Regions from separate parts of the Dyella sp. 2RAB6 genome, predicted to be linked through region 3. Evidence: riboswitches for the same ligand, from Rfam matches in the RefSeq annotation. Region 3 holds a riboswitch; each other region holds the start of a gene.

Region 1 (7,177 bases), on a different contig from region 3:
GTGTTCGCTCATCTCAACCCACCAGGCCGATCTGGCTGAGGGACGGCGCGGCGGTGTTGCCGGCCAGCTCGGTGATCAGGCCGGCCTCGGCCTGGGTTGCGCGCAGCTGCATTTCCAGCAGCCGCAGCGTGTACAGCGCGAACGGATACTGCTTGCCGCCCAGCGTGCCCCACAAATGGTTCACCTCTTCCATGGTCGGCGAGTAAATGTCGAAGATCAGCTTGAAGGTCTCCAGCTGGTCCAGCGCATTGGTCGGCGCATTGGTCACCAGCGAGGCCGGCGCCACCGAGTTCTGATCGAACACGTTGGCGAACTGGAAGAACTTGATGGTGCGCGAGAGCAGCAGCAGCGCATTGGTGTAGCTGGTGTGCGTGGCCACCACCATGATGTGGAAGTTCAGGAACACCGCGGGGTTCTGGTATTGCACGCGCAGGGTGGCGTCGTTGCGCACCGGCTGGACCAGGTTCTTGAGCGTCTTCTCCTCGCGGATATTGATCATCGAGAAGGCCAGCACGTCGCGCGGAATCGAACCCGGGCTGCCGGCGCCGCCGCCCACGCCCTCGGCGATATTGCCCAGGCGCACCTGCGGCGACACCGCCGGCACGCCGTAGGTGTCGGACAGGTGCCGCTCCAGCTCATTGGCGACGATCGTCAATGCATGCGACAGCATGTTGCCCCCTCGCGAATGGCCCCGCCCTTCCCAGGACGCAGGCCAGCCCGTGCGCGGCGCCTGGCGCCACGCTGCTCAAGAAACCGAAACGCTGACCCGACGCTTACAGCCGCGAACGAACGCGACCACCTGGCGCAATGCCCGGCAGCGTCGATGGGTCGGATAACTCGATGGCCGCCATATAAGGCGACGGCCGGCCGCTTTCCTTGGTCACGCTCACGCCGTATCTCCCTGTCGATCTGCGCGTAGCTCAGCGATCAGTGGCCGGGCGGTACGTGGCCGTGACGATCGCGTCATCCCTAGTCGCCTTCGTGCTCGAAGGCTGTCGCAGACTCTGCGTGGTGGGTGGCGATGCGCACAATCTGCCTTCCGGAGTAAGGGGAGGACTACAGCAGGGTCGGGAGATGGGTGGATGCAGCGGCGTGCGCGGCATGCGCCGGGCGGATGTACGGGTGCGCGGTCGAAGCGGTAATTCCAGAGTTATTTGTGCAAATCGATGGCTTCTCGAACAGCGTCGAGAGCTGTCACGAAACAGCCACATCGATGCCTTCCCGAAGATTCCTGTGATGCTCATCGCAGATACGCACTGGCGGCGAACGGGATAGGCCGAAAGTGCGATTGCTTGATCGGCGTGATTGGCAGGTGTGCTTCGTACAAGACGTGTGAACGCCCGACTCGTCATTCCGGCGCAGGCCGGAATCCAGTAGCGAGACGCCTGATTTTCGCGATGACGCGAAAACCGGGCCTTGGCTCTACTGGATTCCGGCCTGCGCCGGAATGACGAGTAAGGATATCGGCGCACCAAAGGCCTATCAGTGCAGATGCCTCAGCTTGTCCGGATTGCGCATCACATAGATCGCCGCCACCTTGCCATCCTCGATCAGCAGCGCCGTGGTCTGCAGCTCGCCATCCGCCTCCCGCGTGACAAAACCCGGCAAGCCGTTGACGAAGCCCATGCGCACGAGCTGCGAGGGATGCTCGCGCAGGACGGCCACCACACGCCCGTAGATCTCCAGCACCGCGACCGATCCGAGTACCGGCTCGAGGAACGCCGGGCGCTTGCCGCCACTGTCGGCATAGGCGTGGACGTCCGCCGTCAGCAAGGCGCCCAGGGCCTGCACGTCGCCGCTGCGGGTGGCCTGGAAGAACGCCTCCGCCAGCGCCAGCCCATGCCGGCGCTCCACCTTGAAACGCGGCCTCGCCTCGCGCACATGCACGCGCGCCCGCGCCGCGAGCTGGCGACAGGCTGCGACATCGCGCTGGATCGCCTCAGCCACCTGGCTGAACTCAAGGCCGAAGACGTCGTGCAGCAGGAAGGCGGCACGTTCCAGCGGCGACAGGCGTTCCAGCACCAGCATCAGCGGCAGGGTGACGTCCTCCACCGCTTCCTCTTCCAGCACCGGGTCGGGCAGCCACGGGCCGATATAGGTCTCGCGCTGGCGGTGCGCGGACTTCAGCAGGTCCAGGCACAGGCGCGTGACCGTGCGGCACAGATAGGCCTCCGGTTCACGCACCTCGCCCCGGTCGGCCTTCATCCAGCGGATGAAGGCCTCCTGCACCATGTCCTCGGCATCCGCGACGGAGCCGAGCATGTGGTAGGCCACGCGCAACAGCTTCGGGCGCAGCGGCGCGAAGCTGTTGCGGGCTTGCTGCAGCACCGCCTCGTCCATCAGGCGGCCGCGGCGCGCGCCGACGCCCTGACCTCGGCCGCCTCGGCGAACACGCCGAAACCGACGGCAAGGCGGTTCCAGCCGCCGATGATGTTGACGATCACGCTGAGCTTCACCTGCTCCTCCTCGCTGAAATGGGCCTTGAGCGCCGTGTAGGCCTGCTCGGGATCGGCACCTTCGGACAAGCGTGCCAGCACCTCGGCCCAGCCCAGCGCCGCGCGTTCCCGCTCGCTGTAGCAAGGCGCATCGCGCCAGGCGGCGACGAGGAACAGGCGCTGCTCGCTCTCACCCTTCTCGCGCGCTTCGGCAAAGTGCAGATTGAGACAATGCGCGCAGCCGTTGATCTGCGAAACACGGATCTGCACGAGTTCGGACAGGCCCGGCTCCAGGCTGGCGGATGCGGCCAGGGCGATCATCGCCTTCTGGTATTCCTTCAGCAGCACGGGCGCGGCGGTGACGAGGTTGAGCCTGGGGGTCTTGCTGGACATGGGCGGGGTCTCCTGTGTTGGTCCCGAAGCTGGGACGAGACAGGGGCCGCGGATGTGACATGCCCTCCCCGCTATCGGGCGCCGCGCTTGGTCGCGGCCTTGGCGACTGCAGCCTTGGCGACCGCGCGCTTGGCGGGTTTCGCCTTGGCTGGCTTCGCGGCCTCCTTTGCCGCGACTTTCCGCGCCGGCGCGGCCTTCCTGGCGGACACCGCCTTTCTGGCGGGCACGGCCTAACCAGGTGCTGCTCAACCCCTGGTCCACCTATCCGGGCGCGCCGATCGCCGGCGCCACCATTCCCACCGTGGGTACGCCGCAGCCGATGGTGCCCGAGGCGTGGGTGCGGACCTTCAAGAACATCCCCTCGACGGAACGCTGGGAGCCGGTCGCGCTGCGCCAGTACAAGGAAGGCTGAGCAAACCGTTCCAGGCCCGCGGGAGCAGCCCAGCCAGGGCTGCTCTCCTCACCTCCTTCCGCTTGACGAACCCCCTGCCCTGGACCTAACTTCCACCCCGCTGGTGGTTCCCATCCTTTCATCGCGATGAAAGGATGGATTAAAAGGGAAGCCGGTGCGGCCTTACGGCCAATTCCGGCGCTGCCCCGCAGCGGTGTGTGGAAACGACCCTCGTCAGAAGCACTGGCCTTGTGAAACCGGCCGGGAAGCGGCGAGCAGTAGGCGAGGCGTTCGCGCCTCTCGTCCACGAGCCCGAAGACCTGCCCCGGCCGGGAAGCGCGAGCTTCCCGCTTGACCTGGAGCTTCCGCGGGGAAGCGGCTGGGGCTGCGCGCCATGGTTTTGCCGTGGCCGTTCGCTCCTGCGCGACCTTGCGCCAGCCCGGTTCGCCCGCGGGGGCGAAGGTCGCGCGCGTATCCGCGAAACACTCGCGGCTGCGCGGTTCCTTCGTTCCTCATTCACCACGAATCGAGGAGTGCAGCATGACCACCGTTACCAATCTCGGCTTCCCGCGCATGGGTGCGCGGCGCGAGCTCAAGCAAGCCCTGGAAGCCTACTGGCGCGACGCGGCGCTACGGCCGCAACTGCTGGACAGCGCGCGCCAACTGCGCGAGCGCCATTGGCAACTGCAGCGCGAAGCCGGCGCGCACGTGGTGCCGTGCAACGACTTCTCGCTGTACGACCACGTGCTCGACACGGCCTTCCTGTTCGACGCGATTCCCGCACGCTACCGCGCCCTGGCCGATGCCGACCCGCTGGCCGGCTACTTCGCCATGGCCCGCGGCACGCAGCGCGAGGGTCTGGACCTGCACGCGCTGGAAATGACCAAGTGGTTCGACACCAACTACCACTACATCGTCCCCGAGCTGCAGGCCGGACAGGCGTTCCGCCTGCGCCACGACAAACCCGTCGCGGAGTTCCTCGAGGCGAAAGCGCTCGGCCATGCGGCGCGGCCGGTGCTGCTGGGGCCGGTCAGCTTCCTGCTGCTGTCCAAGACCACCGACGGCAGCGATCGCCTCGCCCTGCTCGACCGCCTGCTGGGTATCTACACCGAACTGCTGGGCAAGCTGCACGAGGCCGGCGCCGAATGGGTGCAGATCGACGAGCCCTGCCTGGTGCTCGATCTGGACCACGACGATGCCACCGCCTACCGCACGGCCTACGCGGCGCTGGCCCGCGCCGCGCGGCCGAAACTGCTGCTGGCCACCTACTTCGGCGCGCTCGGCGACAACCTGCGGTTGGCGCACGAATTGCCGGTCGACGGCCTGCATGTCGACCTGGTGCGCGCGCCCGCCCAACTCGATGCCGTGCTGGAAACGCTGCCGGCGGAACGCGTGCTGTCGCTCGGCGTAGTGGACGGCCGCAACGTGTGGCGTGCTGACCTGGACCGGGCCATGGCCATCACGCGCGTGGCGATCGAACGCCTCGGCAAGCAGCGCGTGTGGCTGGCGCCGTCCTGCTCGCTGCTGCACGTGCCGGTCGACGCCACGCTGGAGAAAGCGCTGCCGTCGGACGTGCACGCCTGGCTGGCCTTCGCGCGGCAGAAGATCGAGGAACTGCGCACGGTGGCGGACATGTGCAAGGGCGTGGTCACCGCCTACCCGGCCCTGGAACGGGCACGCGAGCTGGTCGCCGCGCGCAAGGGCTCGACCAAGGTGCACCGGCTGCAGGTGGCGCAACGCCTGGCCAACCTGGACGCCGCGGCCGCGCACCGCCGTTCCACCTACGCCTTCCGCCGCGCCAAGCAGCAGCGGCGCTTCGACCTGCCGCTGTTCCCGACCACCACGATCGGTTCCTTCCCGCAAACCAAGGAAGTGCGCGAGGCGCGCGCCCGCTACAAGTCGGGCCAGCTGTCCGCGGCGGACTACGATGAACTGATCGCCACCCAGACCGCCGAGTGCGTGCGCTTCCAGGAAGAGATCGGCATCGACGTGCCGGTGCACGGCGAGTTCGAACGCAACGACATGGTGGAATACTTCGGCGAACAGCTCGACGGCTTCGTCTTCACCAAGCACGGCTGGGTGCAAAGTTACGGCTCGCGCTGCGTCAAGCCGCCGGTCATCTACGGCGACGTGCAGCGGCCGGCACCGATGACCGTGCGCTGGTCCACCTATGCGCAATCGCTCACCCAGCGGCCGATGAAGGGCATGCTGACCGGCCCGGTCACCGTGCTGCAGTGGTCCTTCGTGCGCGACGACCAGCCGCGCGCCACCACCTGCCGCCAGTTGGCGCTGGCCCTGCGCGACGAAGTGCTGGATCTGGAAGCGGCCGGCATCCGCATCATCCAGATCGACGAGCCGGCGCTGCGCGAAGGCCTGCCGCTGCGCCGCGCGGACTGGGCCGGCTATCTGGCCTGGGCGGTGGAGAGCTTCCGCCTCGCCGCCGCCGGCGTCGCCGACGACACGCAGATCCACACCCATATGTGCTACTCGGAGTTCAACGACATCATCGAGGCCGTGGCCGCGATGGATGCCGACGTGATCTCGATCGAGACCTCGCGCTCGCGCATGGAACTGCTCGATGCCTTCGTGCGCTTCCGCTATCCCAACGAGATCGGCCCCGGTGTCTACGACATCCATTCGCCGCGCGTGCCGGACGTGGCGGAGATGGTCGGGTTGCTGGAGAAGGCCAGCGAGGTGCTCAGTCCGGAGCAGTTGTGGGTGAATCCCGATTGCGGCTTGAAGACGCGTGGCTGGGATGAAACGCGCAAGGCGTTGGTGGCGCTGGTGGAGGCGGCGCGCGTCATGCGTGAGCGGGTGATGGCGGCGGTGTGACGATGGCGAGGAACGCCAGCTGTACGCCTGGCGTTCCTTGCAGCCGGAAGCTCAGCTCCCGGCCGGCGCAGCCAGCCGCTGCATCCACGCACCGAGCTGTGCTTCCCCTTCTTCGTCCAGCTTGCCGGTCAACTCGCCATACCATCGGCAGATGTCCACCGCCGGCAGGCTGGCCTGGAGGATGGGCAAGCTGCGCTCGAGAAAACCCGGGAAAAATGGAATGCCGCGCGTCCACAGAAAGTGCGAATCGGTGATGCGCACGTGGGCATAGACGTCGCGCACCCAGCTCAGATGCGGCAACGCCTCGGCCTGAAGACCACGCTGATCGAGTGCGGAGATGAAGTTGGTGCGCGCAGTGACGGGTGAAAGCTCGCTCGACTCCTGGTTGATCTCGTCGAACTTCATCAGCCACGCCTCGCCGCGATGCACCTCGCCGCACATCACCGAGGTGGTGGCCAGTTGCAGGGCGTTATGCGCGCTCGGTTCCTGCTGAAACAGTGCCAGCCAGTACGGAAAAGCCTCCAGATAGCGCTGCTGCGCCGAACGCGCCAGCGCGCACAGACGATTGGCATCCGCGAACTGATCGACATAGGGGCTGGCGATGGCGACGGCCTCGTCATGGCGGCCGTCCTGGTGGGCCTTCAGGGCCGGAGCGAGCTCCGCGACGATATCGCCGCCTTCCTGCGCCTCGCTGTTCGACGCCGCAGGCGCGGGCGCATCGGTATCGCGGGATTTCTTGCCGAACAGCTTGTCCAACAGGCCCATCGCACTTGCTCCTTGTGAGTGAAGAAAGATTTCCTGTGTGCGGCATTGTCGTGCATGTCCGGATAAATCCCCAGCCCTGCCGGCTGCTCCAAGACCTGCTGCGACCTCTCCTCATGCGCCATCCCGGCGCAGGCCAGAATCCAGTGGCGATGCGCTGGATGAAAATGCGTCGGCGCAAGATGGGCCCTTGGGCTGCACGGCGACAATCGCGCCTTGACGCCACTGGATCCCGGCCTGCGCCGGGATGACGAGCCATGCGCGATTGCCCCAGCTTCGCCCCAATCCATGCACGTTCCAGCCGCAGGCATAGTGAGCGCTCGGTTTATCGTTTCGACTTCAAGACATGCCCCACCCAAGGACT
Region 2 (7,177 bases), on a different contig from region 3:
GCGTTGCGGACCGGCACCGCGGATGGCCACGTTCGACGGCACGGCCAGGTGGTAGCGACCGGCGTTCGCATAGATCTTGAAGCTGGAATCGCCGTTGACGTCCCAGGTCACGCCCAGGCGCGGCGCAAGCTGGTGGCGCTGCTTCAGGAACACCACGCCATCGGTGTTGAAGTTCTTGAACTGCTCGTTGCGCAGGCCGAGGTAGGCCAGCCAGCGATCGCTGATCTGCCAGTGGTCTTCGATGTATTGCGCCTGCTGTTCCACCTTCACCTTGCCCGCGGCGCTGAAGATGGTGCGCTGGGCGACTTCGGTCGCGCCCGGCGGAATGACGATGCCCGGCACGGTAGAGAAGTCATCGGTGGCGTTGAAGTACGTCCACAGCGCGCCGCCCTGCGTGGCCAGGCCGGAGAACGACTCCAGCGTCTGGTTGTCCAGACCGCCGCGCAGCGTGTGCGAGCCCAGGTGGTATTCGATGTCGAAACGCCAGGCGTGGGTCTTGTCGTTCGCGCCCGGCACGCGCAGGTTGCCGCCCACCGGTGCGCAGCTGGTGCGGCTGGGACTGCTGCGGCTGTCGGTGATGTTCGGGCACACCACGCCGGCGGCACCGGCCACGCTGTCGACGTGGTCCGCGGTGCTGCGGCCATACAGCGCATTGATGGTCAGGCTGTCGGTGATGTAACCGGTGTACTTGCCGACGTAGACCTGACCGCCGGGCGTCGAGTTGGCCGTGCCCTGGTTCTTCTGGTGCTCCGTGCCCTTGAGCGTGCCCTGCACGCCGGTGTTGTAGTTGTAGTTGTAGATCACCGTGTCCTGGATGGAATCCTCGCCGATCCCGGTGAATTCCAGGATGTGGCTGTCGGTGATGTTCCAGTCGACCTTGGCCATCCAGCGCGTGATGTGGTTGCTGTCGTCGGTGGTGCGGGTGCTGTTGCCGTTGGTGCCGTTATTGGTGCCGTACTGCACGCGGCCGGTGTTCTTGGTGAACTCGCCGGTGCCGTAGAAGAACAGCTTGTCCTTGATCAGCGGGCCACCGACGTAGGCGCCGACCTGGGTCTGGGTCAGCTTCTCGTTGGGGCGGAACAGCACCTTGCCGTCGGTGACGCGGTGACTGCCTACCGGGTAGTAGATGTAGCGCTGCGAGGCGGCGAGCTTGGCCGGGCTCCACTGCACTTCAGCGCCGGCCTTCCAGGTATTGGTGCCACGCTTGGTGATGATGTTCACCACGCCGCCGGTGGAGCGGCCGTACTCGGCACCGTAGCCGCCGGTGAACACCTGCTCCTGGTCGATCGCGTCGAACGGCAGGCTGGTGAAGCCCAGACCGGTGAGCGGATTGGTGACCGGGAAACCGTTGATGTAGTACTGGTTCTCGGCAGCTGACGCACCGCCCATCGAGATGGCATTGCCGTAGCGGCTGTCGCCGTTGGTGGTGCCCGGCGCCAGCAGGGCCGCAGCATTGACGTTGTTGAGAATGGGCAGCTTCTGCAGCTGCTCGGAGGTCAGCACCGTGCGCGAGTCGACCGACGACACGTCGATCGCCGGCAGCGCATTGGCTACCACCTGAATACCCTCCAGGTTTTTGGCCGCCGTCGCCGCGGCAGCGGCGGTGAACGAAATCTCGGAACCGGTGCTCACCACCACCTGCACGTTGTCGCGCGTGCTGATGTCCTTGCCGTCCTTCTGCAGGGTCACGCGGTAGCGGCCGACCGGCAGCGACGCGGCGCGGTAGCGGCCGCTGGAATCCAGGCCGATATCGCGCGTCAGGCCGGTATCGACGTTCTCGATATGGACGGTGGCGCCGGCTTCATCGGCGCGGCCGAAGATGGTGCCCGAGGCGTTCGACTGAGCCACTGCTACTCCGGCAAGGCTCATGCTCAACGCAACGGCGAGGGTGGTCCGGCGCCACAGCGGCGCACGACCAGCGTGCTGGAACTTGATCATTGACGTTCTCCCCATGATGGCCTTTGCGGCCGACAGGCGCAGTGCGCCGAATTGCCAATCGCAGGAAAACGTGCCGGCAGAGTACGTAAGACCGGACCCGCACCGAGAGAACTTCCCCAAGCTCTCGTGTGCAACACGTAAGTTCCAGCGATTCGCCGGCGGAACATAAGCGTGTGAATTAGCGTCCGTCAACAAATTATTTACGCCTGCAGGGCTTCGTAATACATCATTTGCAACAATTACTTAGGCAGCAAAATGTAAGTTTTCGCCATGCTTGCGTGTAGCTTGCTTGAAGCTTGCTTGAGTGCCTTTTGGACGTCCAAATGAGGTCGTAATTTCATTCGGTATGCGCGTTTGGGAAACGATGGGGTAGGCGCAAGAACTAGCTGGCCACCCTGCCCCACCCCAAGCGCTGCGTTGCCAGCGCCCCGGCCGCCCCGTTAAAGTTGCGTTTGTTCGGGTGTCCCAAGGCCATCACGCCAAGGGATGAAACGGGAAGCCGGTGCGCCTTCGTGGCAAGGCCGGCGCTGCCCCCGCAACGGTAAGCGAGCAGTTCCACCGGCGGTGACATGCCACTGCACTCCACGAGTGCGGGAAGGCCACTGCAGGATCGCGCGGCGACGCGCACTCGCAAGCCCGGAGACCGGCCCGAATATTTTTCCTGGTGGCTCGCGGAGGGCGCAGCCGGACCACGTGCCGGTGCCTGTCTGCCTGCCGTCGTTTGCGCTACCTCCTCCGTCGTGCCGCCAGCTCATCATTGATGGGCCGTGCGCGAGGCGCGGCCAAGGAAAAGCGCTCCATGAAGAAGACCCTGCTGGCCACCGCCCTGCTCGCCTGCGTCGCCGCGGCCCATGCCGCCGACCAGAACGAGGCCGGGCAGCTCCCCACCGTGGTGGTGACCGCCACCCGCACGGCCACGCCGATCGACCAGACGCTGGCACCGGTCACCGTGCTGACCCGCGCGGATATCGAACGCCTGCAGCCGCAGTCGGTGCAGGACCTGCTGGCCGGCTTGCCGGGCGTGGCGTTCGGCAATGCCGGCGGCCTCGGCCAGCAGACCTCGCTGTTCATGCGCGGCACCAATTCCTCGCACACGCTGGTGCTGGTCGACGGCGTGCGCATCGGCACCGTCGGCGCCGGCATTCCCGCGTTCGAGCAGTTGCCGGTGGAACAGATCGAGCGCATCGAGATCGTGCGCGGCCCGCGTTCCAGCCTGTACGGCTCGGATGCGATCGGCGGCGTGATCCAGATCTTCACCCGCCACGGCCAGCCCGACGAAGCGCTGACGCCGTCGGTCACCGTGGGTGTGGGCAGCCATCGCCTGGTCGACGGCCAGTTCGGCCTGTCCGGCGGCTCGCGCAACGCCTGGTTCAACGCCAGCGTGGGCGGCCAGTACACGCGCGGCATCAATGCCTGCCGCGCGGCGGCGGCGGGCGTGGGCGGCTGCTTCACCAACGAGCCGGACAACGACGGCTACCGCACCTACAACGGCGCGCTCAGCGGCGGCTACCGCTGGGACGACGGCACCGAGCTGAGCGCCAGCGTGCTCAAGAGCAAGGGCGATATCGAGTACGACGGCAGCTTCCAGAACTACACGCGCCGCTCGCAGCAGGTGGCGGGTGCGAACCTGCGCTTCGCCGTGCTCGACGCGTGGAAGATGAGCTTGAGCGCCGGCCAGAACATCGACCGCGCCGACAACTATCTCAACCGCGCCGATCTGGCTGCGGACATGACGCCCGCCGGCCATCTCTATTCGCGCCGCAACCAGGCCACCTGGCAGAACGACGTGACGCTCGCCCCCGGCCAGCTGCTCAGCGCTGGCGTGGACTACCAGCAGGAACACGTCGACAGCGACACCGGCTACCTGCGCAGCAAGCGCGACAACACCGGCGTGTTCGCGCTGTACCAGGGCCAGTTCGGCCCGCATGAAATCCAGCTCTCGGCCCGCCACGACCACAACCAGCAGTTCGGCAACCACAACACCGGCGCCGCGGCGTATGGCTACGGCTTCGCGAACGGCCTGAAGTTCACCGCCTCCTACGGCACCGCGTTCCACGCGCCGACCTTCAACGACCTCTACTTCCCGCCGTTCTTCGGCTTCGCCACCGCCAACCCCAATCTCAAGCCGGAGAAGTCGCGCACGGCGGAGATCGGCCTGTCGGCACGCCCGGGCGTGTGGAACTGGGCGGTGAATGCCTACCAGACCAGGATCGACCAGCTGATCGGCTACGACGCCTTCTTCGTGCCGATCAACGTGAGCAAGGCGCGCATCCGCGGCATCGAAGGCCAGCTCGGCGCCGACGTCGACGGCTGGCACCTGCGCGGCTACCTCACCTTCCAGAAGCCGGAGAACCGCGGCGAGGACGACCCCAGCCGCGGCAACCTGCTGGCCCGCCGTCCGGAGCGGATCGCCCGCCTCGACCTGGACCGCGACCTGGGCGGCGCCTTCAGCATCGGCGGCACGGTCAACGCCGAGGGCTACCGCTACGACGACGCGGCCAACCTGCAGCGCCTGGGCGGCTACACCACGGTCGACCTGCGCGCGAGCTGGAACTTCCAGCCCGGCTGGACCCTGCAGGGGCGCGTGGCCAACGTGTTCGACCACCGCTACGAAACCGTGCGCTTCTACAACCAGCTGGGCCGCACGGCCTACCTGACGCTGCGCTACAGCCCGGCGCACTGACCGGCGCAGGTTGGGGTGAGCCGCAGGCGAACCCCAACGTGGCACCTTCATAGGCTGCGATGTTGGGGTTCGCCGATGGCTCACCCCAACCTACGACCTATATGCGCTACGAACTTCAGGCACATCCCAAGCACGTGCCCCCCGGCATAAAGTCCCGCCTGCGGAGCGCCGCAGGAGGCGCTGCCCGGGGACTACGTGAATATCTTTGCTCCAATGATCCGCCGCCCGGTGGGCACTTCGTTGCTCGCGCTGGGCTTGGCGCTGGCCGGCATCTGGACTTACCTGCTGATCGGCGTGGCCGCGCTGCCGGCGCTGGAATTCCCCGGCATGTCCGTCTATGCGGAGGTGCCGGGCGCCAGCGCGCAGACCATGGCCTCCACCGTGGCCGCGCCGCTGGAGCGGCATCTGGGGCGCATTCCGGGCATCAAGGAGATGAGCTCGGAAAGCAATGACGGCTCCACCTCGGTGATCCTGCTGTTCGAGCCAGGCAAGTCCACCGACAAGCTGGCGCGCGACGTGCAGGCGGCGATCAATGCCGCCCAGGTCGACCTGCCGTCGAGCATGACCATCCCGCCGCGCTACTTCAAATTCAACAATTCGCAGATGCCGGTGCTGCTGCTGTCGATGACCTCGACCACGCAGACCCCCGACAAGCTGTTCGACATGGCCGACACGCTGATCAAGCCGGTGCTGTCGCAGGTGCCCGGCGTGGCCCAGGTGCGGATCATGGGCGGGCGGCCGAAGGCGGTGCGCGTCGAGCTCAACAATGCGCAGCTGGCGGCGATGGGCCTGTCCGGCAACGACGTGCGCAATGCGCTGCGCGCGGCCAACGTCACCTCGCCGCAGGGCATCCTGACCGACGGCACCACGCAGATGACGGTCACCGCCACCGATGCGCTGCACAACCCGGAGGAATTCGGCCAGCTGCTGATCTCGGTGAAGAACGGCACGCCGGTGCGCCTGTCCGACGTGGCCAAGGTCTACAGCGGCCAGCAGGACGAATACCAGGCCGCCTGGTTCAACGGCACCCGCTCGGTCACCGTGCGCGTCAGCAAGCGCCCGGAAGCCAATGCCGTGGCCACCGCCGACGCGGTGCGCGCCAAGCTGCCGGAAATGCGCGCCTGGCTGCCGGCCGACCTGAAGATCACCCCGATCTTCGACCTGACCCAGACCACCCGCTCGGCCCTGCACGAAGTGGAGATGGCGCTGCTGCTGAGCATCCTGCTGGTGGCGCTGGTGATGCTGGTGTTCCTGCGCCGGCTGCGCCCGACCCTGATCGCCACGCTGAGCGTGCCGCTGTCGCTGGCCGGCGCGTTCATCGTGATGTGGTCGCTGGGCTACACCCTCAACACCTTGTCGCTGGTGGCGCTGGTGCTGTGCATCGGCTTCGTGGTGGACGATGCGATCGTGGTGATCGAGAACATCGTGCGCCATATGGAGCACGGCGAGCAGGCGCTGCCGGCGGCGCTGCTGGGGGTGCGCGAGATCGGCTTCACGGTGATCTCGATCACCTTGTCGCTGGTGGCGGTGTTCGTGCCGCTGCTGTTCGGCAACAGCCAGTTCACCGTGATCATGCGCGAGTTCTCGGTGACCCTGACCGCCGCGGTGGTGATCTCGGCGGTGATCTCGCTCACCGTGACGCCGGCGCTGTGCGGCTGGATGCTTAAACAGGAAAACGAGCGGCGCGAGCCGGGCCGGATCGAGCGTGCGGTCGAGCGCTTCGACCGCGGCATGCAGCGCGTGTACGAGCGCGCGCTGGACTGGGCCATGCACCACCGCCGCCTGATGCGCTGGCAGCCGCTGCTGCTGCTGGCGCTGACCGTCGGGCTGGCGATGGCGGTGGTGAAGACCGCCGGCTTCAACTTCATGCCGAAGGAAGATATCGGCCTGATCCGCGCCATGGTGCGCGCCGACACCAATATCTCGCCAAGCCTGATGGCGCTGCGCGCGCAGAAAGCCGCCGAGATCATGCTGAAGGACCCGGCGGTGCTGGACGTGACCACCTTCCTCGGCGCCGACAATGCCGGCGGCGCCGTCGGCAACCAAGCGGTGATGTACGTCGACCTCAAGCCCAAGGGCAGCGGCCCGGACGAGCGTCCGGAGCATATCGACAAGGTGGTCGAGCGCCTGCGCAAGCAATACGAGCTGGTGCCGGACGTGCAGGTTTCGCTGTCCTCGCTGAGCTTCTTCAACGGCGGCGGCGGTGGCGGCGGCCAGGGCGCCGAGAGCTTCCAGCTGATCAGCGCCAGCACCATCGACCTGCAGCCCTGGGTCTACAAAGTCACCAAGCTGATGAAGGACCGCCCGCCGTTCCGCGACGTCAGCAGCGACTACGACAACATCGACAAGCAGCAGATGCTGAAGGTCGACCGCCAGGCGGCCGGCCGGCTCAACATCAGCATGGGCATGGTCGACACGGCGCTGTACAACGCCTTCGGCCAGAATCAGGTGTCGATCATCTATTCGGACATCAACCAGTACTGGGTGGTGCTGACCTCCAGCGCCGAGCACACGCTCACCCCGGAAACCCTGCTCAACACCTATCTGCGCAATGGG
Region 3 (7,177 bases):
CTTGCTGGAAAAGCACTGCCACGTGGTGGAGATGATCTCCTCGCGCGACTGGCGCCTGCGCGCGCTGACCCAGGCGCCGGTGTACTTCACCCCGCCCAGCGCCGAGGCCGAGCGCTCGCTGGCGCGCATCTTCAGCACCCAGGCACAGGGCGAAGCGACGGAAGGCGGCGACATCGTCGTCAATGACCGCCCGATTCCGCTGCGCAAGCGCGCCGAGAACATTCTCTGGTTCGACTTCGACGCACTGTGCGAAGGCCCGCGCGCCGTGGCCGACTACATCGCCATCGCCAAGGCCGGCCCGGCGGTGATCGTCTCCAACGTGCCGCAGTTCAGCATCTACAGCGAAGACGCCGCGCGCCGCTTCGTGCTGCTGGTGGATGAGTTCTACGATCGCCATGTGAAGCTGATCCTGTCTGCTGCCGCGCCGATCACCGAGCTGTACGACGGCGAGCGTCTGCGCGCGGAGTTCGGGCGCACGGAGTCGCGGCTGATCGAGATGCAGAGCGAGGAGTATCTGGCCTCGCCGCATCTGCCGTAGTCGGCTCGGCGGCCGGCGGGCCACCGAGCCGCTCGCTCTGGCGTGCTGTGCTTTCTTCGGACGGTGGACCTGTCGTCCTTCAGTCCGCGCAGCACCCAGAGCGCTGGGCCATGGCACGCATGCCATGAAAAGTGGCTGAAAAACACGACCTAGCGGACATTCGATCCGGAAATGCGCGGTCGCTTGGCCTCGGTGGATTTCTGCCAGACGAACCTGAGGCTGTTCCACAGATCACCCGAACTGAGGTCGGCCTACACCCCCGGCGCTCCCCGTTCGGCACACCCGTTACCGAATGAGACGACACCGATCTGGTAGACGCGGCCACCGATACTGCGAACGATCGGGCCGCCGCTATCGCCCTGGCACGAATCCTTGCCTCGGATGCCTGCGCAGAAATACGTATCCAGATCATTCCCTGGATAGGCAATCGCACACTCCTCCGGCGCAAGCATGGGCACCTCTACCTCGCGAAGCCGATTCGGGAAAAACGGCAGCTCCGCATCGGTGTTGCCCCAACCCAGTACCGTGGCCGTCTGCCCGGGACGGTACAAGGCATCGCTGCCCAGCGTGGGCAGTCTGACGGGAACGACGCCACGGACGGACCCATCGAGAAACACCAAGGCAAGATCGGAGGCTACGGCCGTACTGATCGCCACCGCTCGTATGCCTCGGCGCTGCGCGCCGACCTGATCCGAAAGCAGGGTCTGCCCGATGCTCACCGTGAACATCGCCGCGTTTGCATCCGTGATGTCGCTGACGCAGTGAGCGGCGGTAATCACCACATCCCGACGGTAAAGCGATCCCCCGCAGAAATGCTGCTTTCCGAATTGCACTGAGGCCATGAAAGGGTATTTCCCTCTGGATACTTCCTGGCCGCCGATGATGCGCGGCTCGATGGCAGGCTTGCTTTCCACGGAACCCCGCGGCGCGGCGAAGGCCGGACACGCGATGGTGAGCGCGAGCAGGCCGGCCATCCATGCCGCTATTTTGTTCGTCGTTATTCTCGAGCGCATTTTCATGGTGCGTCTCCCATTGAATGGAAAAAGGGCTACCAGATGCATCGCGACGGGCGTTGGAATCCAGCGCTTACGCAGCGACAAGTAAACGCCTCGCCGACGGTTTCATACATCGCAGAAATCCGAAAATTTCTTCGGAATTTTCAGCGTTAGTCGCGCAGGGCGCGCTGCATATCGGGAACGGTCCCAAATGCGACCTCGAAAGCCACCACCAGGACACCTGCACGCATACGCTGCACTCCGGACACCCCATTCCGGAGGATCCTTACGATGCGCCGCACGCTGCTCGCACTAACTCTTGCCGCTGTCTCGATCACCTCGGCCCAAGCCACCGACACCGCTCAGCTCGTCCGGCGCGAACTGCCCCAGGTCACCACGTGGCGGCGCGAAATCCACCAGCACCCCGAGCTGAGCAACCGCGAGACGCGCACCGCCGCGCTGGTGGCCGAGCAATTGAAGAAGCTCGGCCTGGAGGTGCATACCGGCATCGCGCACACCGGCGTGGCGGGCATCCTCAAGGGCGGCAAGCCGGGGCCGAAGCTGGCGCTGCGCGCCGACATGGATGCGCTGCCGGTGACCGAGGAAGTGGAGCTGCCGTTCGCCTCCCGGGTGCAGGGCGAGTACCGCGGCAAGTCCACCGGCGTGATGCATGCCTGCGGCCACGACGCGCATACCGCGATGCTGCTGGGCCTGGCCACCGTGCTGGCCGGCATGAAGCAGGAATTGCCCGGCGCAGTGATGTTCCTGTTCCAGCCGGCCGAGGAAGGCGCTCCGGCAGGTGAAGAAGGCGGCGCGCCGCTGATGCTGAAGGAAGGCGTGTTCCGCGACTTCAAGCCCGATGCCGTGTTCGGCATGCACGTGATCAGCACGCTCAACGTCGGCGCGGTCGCGCTGCGGCCCGGCCCCGCCCTGGCCGGCGCGGACGGCTTCAAGCTGGTGATCCACGGCCGCCAGACCCACGGCGCGATGCCCTGGAACGGTGTCGATCCCATCGTCACCGCAGCGCAGATCGTCAACCAGGCGCAGACCATCGTCAGCCGCAGGCTCGATATCGGCACCCTGCCGGCGGTGCTCAGCTTCGGCATCGTGGAGGGCGGCGCGCGCCACAACATCGTTCCCGACAAAGTGGAGTTGCAAGGCACCTTGCGCACCTTCGATGCCGGCATGCGCCAACAGGCCATCGACGGCCTGCGCGGCATCGCAGAGCACGTCGCCGCCGCCAACGGCGCCACGGTCGAGGCGCAGATCCCGATGGGCGACAGCTACCCGGTGACGGTCAACGACGCGGCGCTGACCGCACGCGTGCGCGGCAGCCTGGGCAAGGCGATCGGCGGCGAGCACGTGATCGAAGCCCCGCTGGCGATGCCCTCGGAAGACTTCGCCCATTTCGCCAGGGCGGTGCCAAGCGTGTATTTTTTCGTCGGCGCCACGCCAGCCGGGCAGGATGCGGCGAAGGCGCCGGCCAATCACTCGCCCCGGTTCTTCATGGATGAGGAAGCACTACGCATCGGCATGACCGGCATGCTGCAGGCGACTCTCGACTACCTGCAGGCGCCTGCTTCAGAGGCCGCCGCCCCGGAGCAGGACGCAAGTTGAAAGCACGCTATGAGCGCGGCTTCTGTCGAATCGAAACGCCGTCCAGGGCCGGAGGCATGCCGCAACTGCCGGCGCGCAAGGCATCCAGATAAGTCGCCACCAGGGTCGTGGTGCTCTTCTGCACGCCGGCGGCGAACTGGCCGCCGCCGAAGTTCATATGGTTGGCGCCGTCCACTATCGCCAGCCAGCGGCAGCCCGGCCCGAGCCCATCGAACGCCTGCATGCGCCAGCGATAGTCGCCGCCCAGCCCCTGATCGCGCGTGCCGGTAACCAGCAGCATCGGCGCGCGGATCGGTGCCCATGCGCCTGCGGGAAACACCGGCCCCGGTCCTTCCGGCGAGAGCGCCACATAGGCGTCGAAGCCGCCCTTCGGCGCCAATCCCAACTTGTTATGCGCGCCAGCTTCCAGCATCACCGTGATCGCGCCCATCGAATGGCCCAATAGCGCCTTGAATGGCGCAGGGCAGCGCTGTTCGGACCAGGCCAGGGCAGCGTCGACATCGAGGAAGCGCGCGCGATACGCCGGTGCGTCGGTGACCAGCGCGGTGATGCCGCCCTTGAAGCCACCGCTGCGCAAGTCCTGTTTCAGCACCGGCAGGCCGCTTTCGCGGTGGCCCATCGCCACCACCCGCCAGCCGTCGGCGCTGAGCGCCTCGCCCACATAGCGCAGACCCTGCTCGCTGCCGCCGGCGCCATGCGAAACCAGCAGCAAGGGCGGGCAGGCTTTCGTCGCGGCCGGTTCGTACACCATCAGCGGCGTGCTCGCTCCATCGGAACGCGGAACCTCCACACGTTCCACCGCCCCGGCCTGCGCGGTAGCAGCCAGCGCCAGCAGCGCGGCGACGATCTTCGGCGACCTCGGCATGACCCTCTCCCCTTCGGTGGCTTGCACTGCGGTAACGTGGCGGCCTTTCCCGCAAGGAGCCCCGCCATGACCAGCCTGCTCTTCCTCGCCCTGCTATCCACGCCCGGCCTGCCGGCGGACGATTTCTCAACGCGGGTGCAGCAGGCGAAGTTGACCGAGGCCGCCAAGGGCGGGTCGGAGTACCAGAAGGCGATGTGGGCCGCGATCGGCGACCGCACCACCGACGCGCTCAAGGCCTGTATCACCTCCCTGCCCAAGCCCAACAAAACGCCGTTCACCCTGGTCGCCGAGGTGCACCCGGACGGCAGCCTGGGCCGGGTCGAAGTACGCGCCCCCACCGACGTGGCCACCTGCCTGCTCAGCAGCTTCGCCAACTGGAAGCTGCCGGCTCCCCCGGCCAGCCCGGCGCCGTATCCGATCGAGGTGGATTTCACGATCGAGCCCTGAGCTTGCCCGGCACGGGCGGGTCCACAAGATTTTGGGAAACCCGCCAGCCCGCGCCACGCCTCGCACCAGGCCACTTATCCACCGATCTATGCACAAGTTATTGGGTTGACCGACCCCGGCTAACCCCTATATGTTGTGCCGGTCGGTGCCTTTCTCAGACCCACGGTCGGATTGGCTTAATAGGGAATCCGGTTTGAATCCGGAACTGCCCCGCAGCGGTAAGCGGAAACGAAAGCTCCCATCGCACTGGCCCGGGAGGCTGGGAAGCGGGGGCAAGTAGGTCGGATCGATCGCCCACGAACGATCCATGTCTGCGAGTCCGAAGACCTGCCGGCACATCGCGACAAGAGCGTCGCGATGAGTGATGGCGGCTTCCGCGGGGAGGCGCGCCGTGGCGCGGAGCATTCGCTCCGGCGCACGGCCGTCCGCGCAGAAACCGTCCTGTCTCAGCCCTGCGCGCGGGAGCAGGTCGTTGAAGCCTTTGGCCTGGAGCGATGCCGCCATGCAACCTATCGATACCGACTCGCGCGAACGCACCGACGATCGCGCGGACGCATCCGCCTTCCCCGCCGCCACCGACGCGGCCACGCCTGAGCCCGCGCGCATGGAAGCCGTCGCGGAAACGCCGTTCGCCCTCACCCCTCCGCACAACCCTGGCCAGATGCGTGTGACCAAGCGCAACGGCAGCCAGGAGATCGTCGACGTCAACAAGATCGTGCGCGCGGTGACCCGCAGCGGCGAAGGCCTGCACGCGGTCGATCCGCTGCGGGTGGCGCTGAAGACCATCGGCGGCCTGTACGACGGCGCCACCACGCGCGAGCTGGACGAGCTGTCGATCCGCACCGCCGCCGCGCTCACCGCCGAGGAACCCGAGTACGGCCAGCTCGCCGCGCGCCTGCTGGGCGCATATGTCGACAAGGAAGTGAGCGGCCAGGAAATCCAGAGCTTTTCCCAGTCGGTCGCGCGCGGCGCGGAGCTGGGCATCCTCAACGAGCGCCTGCGCGACTTCGTCGCCGCCAATGCGCGCAAGCTCAACGACGCGATCGACCCGCTGGCCACGCGCCGCTTCGAGTACTTCGGCCTGCGCACCGTGTACGACCGCTATCTGCTGCGCCATCCGCAGCTGCGCAAGGTGATCGAGACGCCGCAATACTTCTTCATGCGCATCGCCTGTGCGCTGGGCGGCAACGAGGGGGGCACCCATCAAATCAGCGAGACGCTGGAGCTGTACCGCCTGCTGTCCTCGCTGGAATACATGGCCAGCTCGCCCACGCTGTTCAACGCGGGCACCGCGCACGAGCAGCTCAGCTCCTGCTTCCTGCTCGACTCGCCAACCGATTCGCTGGAGTCGATCTACGAGAAGTACGGCGACGTAGCCAAGCTCAGCAAGTTCGCCGGCGGCATCGGCCTGGCCTACTCGCGCGTGCGTTCACGCGGCTCGCTGATCCGCGGCACCAACGGCCATTCCAACGGCCTGGTGCCGTGGCTGAAGACGCTGGACGCCTCGGTCGCCGCGGTGAACCAGGGCGGCAAGCGCAAGGGTGCGGCCTGCGTGTACCTGGAACCGTGGCACGCGGATATCGAGGAATTCCTCGAACTGCGCGACAACACCGGCGACGAGGCGCGCCGCACGCACAACCTCAACCTGGCCAACTGGATTCCCGACGAATTCATGCGCCGCGTCGAGAGCGACAGCGAGTGGTCGCTGTTCGATCCGAAGATCGTGCCGCACTTCGTCGACAGCTGGGGCGAGACCTTCGAGCGCGCCTACCGCGAAGCGGAAGCCGCCGGCATCGCGGTGAAGAAGGTCAAGGCACGCGATCTGTACGCGCGCATGCTGCGCACCCTGGCCCAGACCGGCAACGGCTGGATGACCTTCAAGGACCGCAGCAACGCCACCAGCAATCAGACTGCCAAGCCGCAGAACGTCATCCACCTGTCCAACCTGTGCACCGAGATCCTCGAGGTGACCAACGCCGGCGAGACCGCGGTGTGCAACCTGGGCTCGGTGAACCTGGCGCGCCACGTGGTGGACGGCGTGTTCGACTTCGACAAGCTCGCCGCCACCGCGCGCACCGCCGTGCGCCAACTCGACCGCGTGATCGACCTGAACTTCTATCCGATCGACACCGCGCGCACCGCCAACCAGAAGTGGCGCCCGGTGGGCCTGGGCGTGATGGGCCTGCAGGACGTGTTCTTCAAGCTGCGCCTGCCGTTCGATTCGGCCGAGGCGCTGGCGTTGTCCACGCGCATCGCCGAGGAGATCTACTTCCACGCGCTGTCGATGTCCAACGAGCTGGCGCGCGAGCACGGCGCACATCCGGGTTTCGCGGAAAGCCGCGCCGCCAACGGCGAGCTGCAGTTCGACTACTGGCCGCAGGCCAAGCCGAACGACGACGCCCGCTGGGCATCGCTGCGCGCCAGCGTGAAGGAGCACGGCCTGCGCAACTCGCTGCTGATCGCGATCGCGCCGACCGCCACCATCGCCTCGATCTCCGGCTGCTACGAGTGCATCGAGCCGCAGGTGAGCAACCTGTTCAAGCGCGAGACGCTGTCCGGGGATTTCCTGGTGGTCAACCGCTACCTGGTCGATGAGCTGAAGACCCTGGGCCTGTGGACGGCGGAAGTGCGCGACGCGATCAAGCTGGCGGAAGGCTCGATCCAGGGCATCGCCAACATCCCCGAGCGCCTGCGCCAGATCTACCGCACGGTGTG

Evidence for each region. Region 3 has a riboswitch for cobalamin ahead of AB4083_RS10005 (ribonucleoside-diphosphate reductase subunit alpha). Riboswitches for the same ligand answer to the same signal wherever they lie in the genome.
Region 1: linked by a shared signal. The riboswitch ahead of metE (5-methyltetrahydropteroyltriglutamate--homocysteine S-methyltransferase) and the one ahead of AB4083_RS10005 (ribonucleoside-diphosphate reductase subunit alpha) in region 3 are both predicted to bind cobalamin.
Region 2: linked by a shared signal. The riboswitch ahead of btuB (TonB-dependent vitamin B12 receptor) and the one ahead of AB4083_RS10005 (ribonucleoside-diphosphate reductase subunit alpha) in region 3 are both predicted to bind cobalamin.

What each region holds. Positions count from the first base shown of each region.
Region 1 covers NZ_JBFRGP010000002.1:126,799-133,975, reverse strand. The annotation lists gene AB4083_RS04645 (hypothetical protein) at 1-12, opposite strand, end outside; gene AB4083_RS04640 (DUF4255 domain-containing protein) at 14-670, opposite strand; gene AB4083_RS04635 (sigma-70 family RNA polymerase sigma factor) at 1,483-2,328, opposite strand; gene AB4083_RS04630 (carboxymuconolactone decarboxylase family protein) at 2,340-2,828, opposite strand; gene AB4083_RS04625 (hypothetical protein) at 3,067-3,240, shown strand; cobalamin riboswitch at 3,327-3,561, shown strand; gene metE (5-methyltetrahydropteroyltriglutamate--homocysteine S-methyltransferase) at 3,760-6,051, shown strand; gene AB4083_RS04615 (hypothetical protein) at 6,103-6,816, opposite strand.
Region 2 covers NZ_JBFRGP010000006.1:80,565-87,741, reverse strand. The annotation lists gene AB4083_RS11560 (TonB-dependent receptor) at 1-1,848, opposite strand, end outside; cobalamin riboswitch at 2,380-2,604, shown strand; gene btuB (TonB-dependent vitamin B12 receptor) at 2,738-4,621, shown strand; gene AB4083_RS11550 (efflux RND transporter permease subunit) at 4,817-7,177, shown strand, end outside.
Region 3 covers NZ_JBFRGP010000005.1:16,211-23,387, reverse strand. The annotation lists gene zapE (cell division protein ZapE) at 1-538, shown strand, start outside; gene AB4083_RS10025 (S1 family peptidase) at 790-1,638, opposite strand; gene AB4083_RS10020 (amidohydrolase) at 1,825-3,150, shown strand; gene AB4083_RS10015 (alpha/beta hydrolase family protein) at 3,158-4,015, opposite strand; gene AB4083_RS10010 (peptidase C13) at 4,082-4,462, shown strand; cobalamin riboswitch at 4,585-4,811, shown strand; gene AB4083_RS10005 (ribonucleoside-diphosphate reductase subunit alpha) at 5,067-7,177, shown strand, end outside.